3 regions of the Sinorhizobium sp. P24N7 genome follow, and region 3 is predicted to be linked to each of the others. Evidence: riboswitches for the same ligand, from Rfam matches in the RefSeq annotation. Region 3 holds a riboswitch; each other region holds the start of a gene.
The links. A riboswitch is a leader RNA that binds a small molecule or an ion and turns the genes downstream of it on or off. The one in region 3 is predicted to bind thiamine pyrophosphate.
Positions count from the first base shown of each region.

Region 1: another riboswitch for thiamine pyrophosphate. It lies ahead of thiB (thiamine ABC transporter substrate binding subunit); the one in region 3 lies ahead of thiD (bifunctional hydroxymethylpyrimidine kinase/phosphomethylpyrimidine kinase).
Region 2: another riboswitch for thiamine pyrophosphate. It lies ahead of thiC (phosphomethylpyrimidine synthase ThiC); the one in region 3 lies ahead of thiD (bifunctional hydroxymethylpyrimidine kinase/phosphomethylpyrimidine kinase).

Region 1 is NZ_JBHMIW010000006.1:189,930-193,198, forward strand. It holds gene thiP (thiamine/thiamine pyrophosphate ABC transporter permease ThiP) at 1-771, opposite strand, end outside; gene thiB (thiamine ABC transporter substrate binding subunit) at 779-1,807, opposite strand; TPP riboswitch at 1,856-1,970, opposite strand; gene ACFHWW_RS12295 (GNAT family N-acetyltransferase) at 2,104-2,589, shown strand; gene ACFHWW_RS12300 (thiamine diphosphokinase) at 2,667-3,269, shown strand, end outside.
Region 2 is NZ_JBHMIW010000001.1:7,162-10,430, forward strand. It holds gene thiC (phosphomethylpyrimidine synthase ThiC) at 1-1,253, opposite strand, end outside; TPP riboswitch at 1,352-1,463, opposite strand; gene ACFHWW_RS00055 (hypothetical protein) at 1,624-3,269, shown strand, end outside.
Region 3 is NZ_JBHMIW010000008.1:239,732-243,000, forward strand. It holds gene ACFHWW_RS16465 (serine hydrolase domain-containing protein) at 1-728, shown strand, start outside; gene ACFHWW_RS16470 (peroxiredoxin) at 846-1,505, opposite strand; TPP riboswitch at 1,719-1,821, shown strand; gene thiD (bifunctional hydroxymethylpyrimidine kinase/phosphomethylpyrimidine kinase) at 1,949-2,749, shown strand; gene ACFHWW_RS16480 (hypothetical protein) at 2,853-3,059, shown strand; gene exoP (succinoglycan biosynthesis transport protein ExoP) at 3,108-3,269, opposite strand, start outside.

The DNA.
Region 1 (3,269 bases), on a different contig from region 3:
AAGCAGCGCTCCGGTAAGGGCGACCTGAAGTGCCGAAAGGGCGATCGCCCGCGGCGGATCGAAGTCGAAGCGCAGCGCCTGGTAGATCGCCACTTCGAGCGTGCTCGCGGCCGGCCCCCCGCCAAGCGTCAGCACGAGCGTGAAGCTGGTGGCGCAGAGCATGAAGATGAGCCCGGCGATGCCGGGAAGCAATCCACGGATCACCGGCCACTCGATGAAGCGAAAGGTGGCGAAGGAACCCATGCCGAGATTGGCGCAGCTGCGCCAGTATTCGGCCGGAATGCGCTCGATGCCGGCAAGCATCAAGCGTGCGGCGAGCGGCATGTTGAAGAAGACATGGGCAATGAGAATGCCGGAGAGGCCATAGATGCTGACCGGCTGCTCCAACCCGCCTGCCGAAAGCACCCTGTTCAAGAGCCCCTGCCGGCCCCAGATTTCGATCAGCCCGAGTGCGGCGACGATCGCCGGCAGGCCGAGTGGCAGCGCCAGAAGCCGCAGCACCCAGATGCGGCCGGGGAACGAAGCCTGGCGGGCAAGTGCCCGGGCCACGGGTATGGCGAAAAGGATGGCAAGAAGCGTCGAGAGGCTGGCCTGCAGCAGCGTGAAGCGTGTGATGCGCCAGATATAGGCATCGAAAAGCGGACCGGCGCCGGCGCTGCCGGCCGACTGGGCAAGCAGTGCCGCGCCGGCGAGGCCGACGAAAAGCAGGATGCCGCCGAAGGCGAAGGCCCCGGCGGCGATTGTCATCTTGCTTTCCTTCGTGCCGGACAATCCGGCCTCAGTTCCGGCTCATGGCGGCCAGCCATTCGTCGACCCAGGCCTTGCGGTTGGCGGCGACCTCCTCGGAGGGAATGAGGAGCGTCTTTTGCGGGTCGACGAGCTTGCTGAAGGCTTCCGGCAGTGGCTCCTTGGTTGCGGTCACCGGCATCATCCAGTTGGTCGTCGGGATGATCGACTGGAATTCCGGACCGATCATGAAGGTCAGGAAGTTTCGGGCGAGTTCCGGGTCCTTCGCGTTCTTCGTCAATGCGGCGACTTCGATCTGGATATAGTGGCCTTCGGCGAAGGGGGCCGCCTGGTAGCGCTCGGTGTTTTCCGCGACCATGTGATAGGCGGGCGAGGTGGTGTAGGAGAGAACCATCGGGGCCTCGCCCTTCGTGAAGAGGCCATAGGCTTCCGACCAGCCCGGCGTGACCGTCAGCACGCGGTCCTTGAGCTTCGCCCAGGCCTGGCCGGCCTGGTCGCCATAGACCGACTTCACCCACAGCAGGAGGCCGAGGCCGGGGGTTGAGGTCCGCGGGTCCTCGATGACGATCTTCTGCGACGGATCGCCCTCGACCAGGTCCTTGAGGCTCTTCGGTGGACCCTTCAGCGTCTCGGTGTCGTAGACAACGGCGAAATGGCCGTAGTCATACGGTATGAAGGTGTCGTCGGAGAAGCCGCCCGGGACCTTGACGGAAGCGGTATCGGCGCCGTGCGGCGCGAAGAAGCCGGTCGCCTTCGCCTCCGCCACCAGATTGGTGTCGAGACCGAGTACGATGTCGGCCTTGGATCCCTGACCTTCGAGCTTCAGCCGCGTCAGGAGTTCGACCCCGTCGGCAACCCCTACATAATCGACCTTGCAGTCGCAGGTCTTCTCGAACGCTTCCGCCACCTTGGCGCCCGGCCCCCATTCGGTGATGAAGCTCTCATAGGTATAGACCGTCAGGGTTTTTTCCGCGGCCGCCGCGCTCACGGAAAATACCGCGATCGAAGCTGCGGCGATCGCAAGCCGGCCAAGGATTTTTCGATGGAGTGAACTGGACATTCTGGCACCTCTCCCTTTGTTGTTGCTGCAATGGGAAAAGCGCGTATCGGTCCGATCGCTTCTAATCCCTCCGCCGGTATGAGCCGGATCAGGTTCCGCGGGTTGGCTCGAAGCCTCTCAGCCACGGTCGCAAAAGCCGACCAGGGCACCCCGTTAGAGCAGCAAGAGATTTAGCTTCCGGCGACGGCTTAGGCAAGCTGAGTTTCAGCAGGGGCGTTTGCCGTCCGCGTCAGCCGCGCTATTAAAAGTCAAACAATTGCCGGCGTCGTTTGTTCGCCGAAAGCGGAGACAATTTCATGCCAGACATGCTCGTCCGCCTCTATGCCTTGCCCGAGGGCCGCCCATCGCGTCTCGACCCCGACATCCGCATCCGCCGGGCGCTTGCGGCCGAGCGGCGGGCCGTCATTCCCTGGATCGAGGAGCGCTTCGGGGCCGGGTGGGCCGGCGAGGCCGAAACCGCCTTCTCCTCGACGCCGACGCGCATCCATATCGCTCACCATCGGGACCGGATCGTGGGCTTTGCCTGCCATGACGTAACCGCGCTCGGCTTCTTCGGTCCGACCGGAGTCGACGCGACCATGCGCGGCAAGGGCATCGGCGAGGCCCTGCTTGTCGAAAGCCTGCTGTCCATGCGCGCCGCCGGCTATGCCTATGCGATCATCGGCGGCGTCGGCCCTGCCGAATTCTATGCCCGTGCGGTGGGTGCGGTGGAGATCGCCGGGTCGACGCCCGGTATCTACGACGGCATGCTTTTTCCCGGGGATCCGGCGTCCGGAACCTGATCCGCGCAGCATGCGTTCGCAAAACAGCAGCCGGAGCCCTTTTCCTTCGCCGCTGCTTTGCGCTATGGGCTTCTGCCATGACCCGATCACCCTTCACCATCCTGCTCGGCGGCGCGCTGACGCCGACAGACCGGCTCGCTCGACAGCTCGAAGGCAGTCGCTTCGTCGCCGCCGACGGCGGCATGCGTCATGCAAGGACGCTGGGGATCGTTCCCGATCTCTGGGTCGGCGATTTCGATTCCACGGATGAGGCGCTTCTGGCGGAGTTTGCCGGCGTCCCGCGTGAACGCCATCCAGCTGCCAAGAACGCGACCGACGGGGAGATCGCCGTCGAGGCAGCCCTCGAGCGTGGCGCGACCTCGCTCGTCTTCGCGGGCGGACTCGGCGGCGCGCGCAGCGATCATGCTTTCCTGCATCTCCTCGGTACCGTCGCGCTTGCCCAGAGCGGCGTTGCGGTGATGATGACCTCCGGCGAGGAGGAGGCCTATCCGCTGCTGCCCGGCTCGCAGGAGATCGAGCTGCCGAAAGGCAGCCTCTTCTCGATCCTCGGCTTTGCGGACCTTGACGGTCTTTCGATCGAGAACGTGCGCTATCCGCTGAAGGATTTTCATTTGCCCTTCGGCTCGTCGCGCACCATTTCGAACATCGCGGATGGCACGATCCGCTTGACCCTGAAATCC
Region 2 (3,269 bases), on a different contig from region 3:
ATGGGCACATGGCCCGGCCCTTCGATCATCACCTGGCAATCCTTGGCCCAGGCGATCTTCGTCAGTTCGCCGAGCGTTTCGAGCTCCGCGAACTGGGCCCGGTCGTTTGCGTCGGCGATAGAGCCGGGACGCAGGCCGTCGCCGAGCGAGAAGGAAACGTCATAGGCGCGGCAGATGTCGCAGATCTCCTCGAAATGCTCGTAGAGGAAGCTCTCGCGGTGGTGATGCAGGCACCACTTCGCCATGATCGAGCCGCCGCGCGAAACGATGCCCGTGACGCGATCCACGGTGAGCGGGATATAATGAAGCCTGACCCCGGCATGGATGGTGAAATAGTCGACGCCCTGTTCCGCCTGCTCGATCAGCGTGTCGCGGAAGACCTCCCAGGAAAGATCCTCGGCGATGCCGTTTACCTTTTCCAGCGCCTGGTAGAGCGGCACGGTGCCGATCGGTACCGGCGAATTGCGGATGATCCATTCGCGGATGTTGTGAATGTTGCGGCCGGTGGAAAGGTCCATGACCGTGTCGGCGCCCCAGCGCGTCGCCCAGACCATCTTCTCGACCTCCTCGGCCATCGATGAGGTGACGGCGGAATTGCCGATATTCGCGTTGATCTTCACCAGGAAGTTGCGGCCGATGATCATCGGCTCGGCTTCCGGGTGGTTGATATTGGCCGGAATGATGGCGCGGCCGCTCGCCACTTCCTGGCGCACGAATTCCGGCGTTACGAAATCGGGGACAGAGGCACCGAAGCTTTCGCCGTCTCGGGCAAGCGCCTCCTTCGCGGCCTTCCGGCCGAGATTTTCGCGGATGGCGATGAACTCCATCTCCGGCGTGACGATGCCGGCGCGGGCATAGGCGAGCTGGGTTACCGCTTTTCCCGGCTTCGCCTTGAGCGGCTGGTGACGAATCGGGAATTCCGGCGTCAGCCTTTCGCCGGTGGCAAAGCCGTTGTCTTCGGCCTTCACCGCACGGCCGTCGTAGCTTTCGACATCGCCGCGCTTGAGAACCCAGTCGCTGCGAAGGCGCGGCAGGCCCGCGTCGATGCGGATATCGGCGTTTTCGACCGTGTAGGGGCCGGAGGAATCGTAAACAGTCACCGGCGGCTCGCCGGAGGTCGGATGCAGCGCGATCTCGCGCATCGGCACGCGGATCTCCGGGTGGATCTCGCCCGGCTTGTAAACCTTGCGGGATGCCGGGAGCGGTCCTTGCGTGACCGAGGGCGCAGCGGCGAGAGGCTTGATTAGATTCATCTTGAGGCTCCAATGTTTTCGCGTTGGAGACCCAGTTCTGAAGCCGGAAGGATGAAAAGACGTATCACCGATGAATTGCCGATAAACGGAATCCTGGCTGCTGCACGTCTGCACCGTCCCTACGCCAGTATGAACTGGATCAGGTTCAACGGGTCACTGCGCGCGCTAGCAGTATCTCAGCCCCTTGCCGGGACCCCCCTGGTGAATGGCGCAATTAGGGACGGTTATCGCCGCGGCGTCAAGATGGTTTTTGCACCGGCTAAATCCCGTGCGCAGGGCTCGCGCCATGCTTGCAAATGCAAAGTTCTAAATCTACTTACCGTCCGAGTCTGAAGCGCCATGATGCGCATAGCGAAAAGGGGTGAAGGTCTTGGGGCAGGCGGAGACGGGGACCAGGAAAAGGGGACGCAAGGCGCTTTGGGCGGCCGTTGCGGTCATCGCAATCGCAGCCGCAGGCGCGACCGGTTACAAGATTGCTGTCGAAAAGAGCGTGAGCAGGCTGATCGCCGAACGGGGCGGCAGAGTGGGCACGGTCGAAGCGGACTTCTTCGGGCGCGTTCACCTGCGCGACCTGACGCTGCCGCTGAAGGAAGGATCCGAACTTCGCGTCGCCGCGATCGACGGGCGGCCCAGGATCCTATTTCTGGACGGCATGCTCGAGGTCAGCGGCGTGGACCTCGATATGCGCCCGGGCAAGATCGCCGTGCCGAAGGTGATCGTCGAGCAGGCGGAGTTCGGTCGCGACACGCTGGCGCAAATGTTCGGCGCGGGAAGCAACCTTTCGCTGCCGAAACAGTTGGCGCTTTTTACGGCAAAGAGCGTCACCGCCCCTGAGGTGATCATCACGCAGACGGTTGCCGGTAGCGAGCAGAAGCTGGTCTACAAGAACGTGGTCTCGGAAGGTATCGTCGATGGCCGCATTGCGCGCTATTCGGCGAGTGGTGCGAGCTTCGAAGCCGCCATAGGCGCCTCCGATGGAGAGGGCGGCGAGAGGAAGCGGCTGACGGGCTCCCTTGGAGCCATGACGGGGCAGGACGTCGATGCCGCCTATCTGGCCCGCATCTATACTGAAAAGGCCGGGCCGGGCGACGGGCAGGCAAGGCCTGTCTATGGGCCATTCTCGATCAAGGATATAGCCTTCTCGGATGGCGAGGCGAGCTTCGGCTATGACGAGGTTCGCAGCAGCGGCGTAAGCATGCGGATGCTGGACGAGCCACTTCGCGAAACTCTGGAGAAGCTCAACTCGGTCTCGTCGCCCGAGGATCTGCCCGTGGCGGAGCGTCAAGACTATTTCGCCCGGATTCTGTCGGTCGCCGATTTGACGAGGAAGGCCGACATGGAAATGCTGGGTCTGAAGATCGACGCGCCGGACAAGGATGGTGAAGAGGGCGAGAGGATCAAGCTGGCGATGGATCGCCTCGCGCTCCGGCTCGATGGCCGGAAGCTCGACGCGTCGGTGAATGGCTTCTCGTTGGCGGAGGGCGCGGACTACGTCAAAGTCTCCGAAGCAAGCATTTCGGGCTTTTCCTGGGATCCCAGCGTGGAAGCGCTGAAGAAGTTCGTCGCTCTGCAGGATGGGCAGCATGAGAACTTCCCTTTCACGACGCTGCTGCCGGAGTTCGGAACGTTCCGCGTGGCGGGAATCGATGGCGATCTGCCTGACTCGAGCACCGGCGTGGAAGACTGGGACGAATACAACGACACTCCGGATGCTGGAGAGGGCGATCGGCCGCAACGCATCCGCTTCACGATGAAGGGATACGAGCTGGCGCTCGCGAAACCGCGAAACGGCATTCCGACTGACGTCCGCGCCGGATACCAGGATTTCGCCCTTCAAATCCCGGAGCATACGCAGGACGAGACTCTCGCCAAGCTTCGCAAGCTGGGCTTCAACGAATTGGTCCTCTCCTCCAACCTCGAAGCCGCCTGGGACGAAGCGACCGAGACTCTGGTCATCAAGGATATCTCCACGAGCGGAAAGGATATTGGCCGCTTTTCCCTCTCCGGCCTTCTGGG
Region 3 (3,269 bases):
CGGAGCAGAAGATCGCGCCGTTCCTGAAGGAAGACCTCCCGTCGCAGGCCGACCCCCGGATCAACGACATCACCATCGGCAACCTGCTTTCGATGCAAGCGGGACTGGGGCGCATGTCCGGACCGAATTACGGCCGCTGGGTGTCGAGCCGCAACTGGGTTCGTTTCGCACTGGCACAGCCCTTCGACGAAGAGCCCGGAGGTCGGATGCTTTATTCGACCGCCTCGACCCATCTGCTCTCGGCAATACTGACCAAGGTCGGCGGCAAGTCGACACTGGCGCTTGCGCGCGAATGGCTCGGTCCGGTCGAGGGTTTCCGGATCGGTGCCTGGGAGCGGGATCCCCAGGGCATCTATCTCGGCGGCAACCAGATGGCGATGAGCGCGCGATCGCTCCTTGCCTTCGGTGAGCTCTATCGCAACCGCGGCCGCACCGCGGACGGACGGCAGGTCGTCCCGGCCGATTGGGTGGAGCTTTCCTGGCAGCCGCGCACGGCCTCCCGTTTTACCGGCGACGGCTACGGATACGGCTGGTTCACGCGCCGGATCGGCGACGAGGATGTGTATTACGCTTGGGGCTATGGCGGCCAGATGCTCTACATAGTGCCGTCCCTGGACCTGACGGTGGTCATGACGTCGGATGAAAGCGGCCCTTCGGCACGCAACGGCTATCGCGACGCTCTGCACGGGGTGCTGGCAGAGATCATCTCCATCGCCAAAGCGGATTGAGGCAGATGGTTCTGCTCTGTGCGCGTTAAACAAACTTGTTAGCAAAAAACGCCAAGGGCGCGTCGACCTTGATGAATTGACGCGCCCGACCGACTGACTGTTGGCCAGTGGGTTTGCTTAGGCCGTTGGCTGCTTCGTCTTCCGGAGATAGGGAAGCACGGTGTCGAACGACCCGAAACGCTGCACGGCGTCCTCGTTGGAGACGGCGGCCGTGATGATGACGTCCTCGCCCTGCTGCCAGTTCGCGGGTGTTGCCACCTGATGCTTGGCGGTGAGTTGGATCGAGTCGATGGCGCGCAGGATCTCGTTGAAGTTGCGGCCGGTGGTCATCGGATAGGTGAGGATCAGCTTGATCTTCTTGTCGGGGCCGATGACGTAGACCGAACGCACCGTGGCGTTATCCGCAGGCGTCCGGCCCTCGGACGTCTCTCCGGCGCCGGCCGGCAGCATGTCGTAGAGCTTTGCCACCTTCAGATCGCGGTCGCCGATCAGCGGGTAGTCGACCTCGAAGCCGGTCGCGACCTTGATGTCGTTCTTCCACTTGGTGTGACTTTCGACCGGGTCGACCGAAATGCCGATGATCTTGACGCCGCGCTTGCGGAACTCCGGCTCGATGCCGGCCATGGCGCCGAGTTCCGTGGTGCAGACGGGAGTAAAGTTCTTCGGATGGGAGAAAAGGACAGCCCAGCCGTCGCCGATCCATTCATGGAAATTGATCGTGCCCTGCGTTGTCTCGGCGGTGAAATCAGGGGCGGTATCGTTGATGCGCAGACTCATGGCGTGTTCCCTCCTGTACGACGAAATTTCGCTAAGAATAACGCAATCGCCGCCGTTTTCGAGGAGGAAACGAGCGATTGACGGCGGCAGAAGGAATGACTGCATCATAGGTGGCCAGGCTGCGGGTATATTTTTGCCGGCTGGCCTAAAAGCCAGGTCTTACAAGCCTTTGCGCGGGCGCGTTGACATCGCTTTGCCACAGCCGCATAGATAGCGCATTCCGAGGGGAGCACCAGACGGTGCTGAGATGGCGTTGAGCCGGACCCTTGAACCTGATCCGGGTCATGCCGGCGTAGGAACGGAAAGAAGGCCGCCAGCGGCAAGTTCTCCTTTTCATCGCCTTTCCTGGATCTCCGTGATGTTCCGTCTGGAGATCGATCGATGACGTCCACTGCCGTACCGCTCGCAAGCATCATCCGCCCTCGTGCGAAGGAGGACTGGGCATGACGGCGATTGCACTCACCATCGCCGGCTCGGACTCCGGCGGCGGCGCCGGTATTCAGGCGGACCTCAAGACGTTTTCAGCGCTCGGCGTTTACGGCGCCAGCGTCATCACTGCGATCACGGCCCAGAACACCAGGGGTGTGACGGCCGTCGAGGATGTCTCCGCTGAAGTCGTGTCGGCGCAGATGGACGCCGTCTTCTCCGATCTCGACGTGAAGGCCGTCAAGATCGGCATGGTCTCGCGTCGGGAAACAATCGCCGCCATTGCCGATGGATTGCGCCGGTCCGGAAAACGGGCGGTCGTGGATCCGGTCATGGTTGCGACCTCCGGCGACGCGTTGCTTCGGCCGGATGCCGTTACGGCGCTCATCGAAGAGCTGTTGCCGCTGGCGCTCGTCGCCACGCCCAATCTTGCCGAGGCCGCGCTCATGACCGGGCGCGCAATCGCCGAGGACGAGGCGGAGATGGCGCGCCAGGCGGAAGCGATCATGCGGACCGGCGCATATGCGGTTCTGGTCAAGGGCGGGCACCTGGAGGGCCAGGAGGCCACAGACCTCTTCTTCGACGGCGACACTCTTGTCCGCCTTCCCGCCGCGCGGATCGAGACGCGCAACGACCACGGCACCGGCTGCACGCTGTCGGCAGCCATTGCCGCCGGCCTTGCGAAAGGCTTGCCGCTGGTCGAAGCGGTGAGTGCCGCCAAGTCCTATCTGCATGCCGCAATCTCTGCGGCCGACCGCCTGGAGATAGGCCAGGGGCGCGGCCCGGTCCATCATTTCCACTGGTGGTGGGAAGATTGACTGCCGGGTGACGGCTCGGGGAGCTGAAGTGCCTCGCTATCGCCACTGTTGTTCAGCAGCATGACGGCGTCCATGGCTTCGATTGGCGATCGGTTCTCGCGATATGCATTTTCTTACCCGCCGGCTGGAGGCTTTCAACCGTGACGACCTGCCGGATTGGCGGCGGTCGCCTGGCAGGGTGCGGCGTTGTCTTTCGATGCTGCCGTCGCTGGTCGAATATTCGCTTTTCTATGCGCTGGCACTCGTTGCCCTTACGGCGGTCATCGCGCTAATGGCAGCCGCTTGGATCGTCGATCGCCGCAAGGTCTGACGGCGAAGGGCGAAAAGGCCGCGCACAGGTGGCGCGGCCGCGGTCGCCTCAAGCGGCGTTGTTTTCCGTAATCGTATTCTCGACGTAATATTTGCCGTAGCGGTGGCGGTATTTCTCCGCCCCGTCGAAGTCGCTGTATTTGCCGAGTTCGTTCATGTCCGTCTTGTTGAGGATGACGCCAAGCACCTTCGAGTTGATCAATGGTTCCGA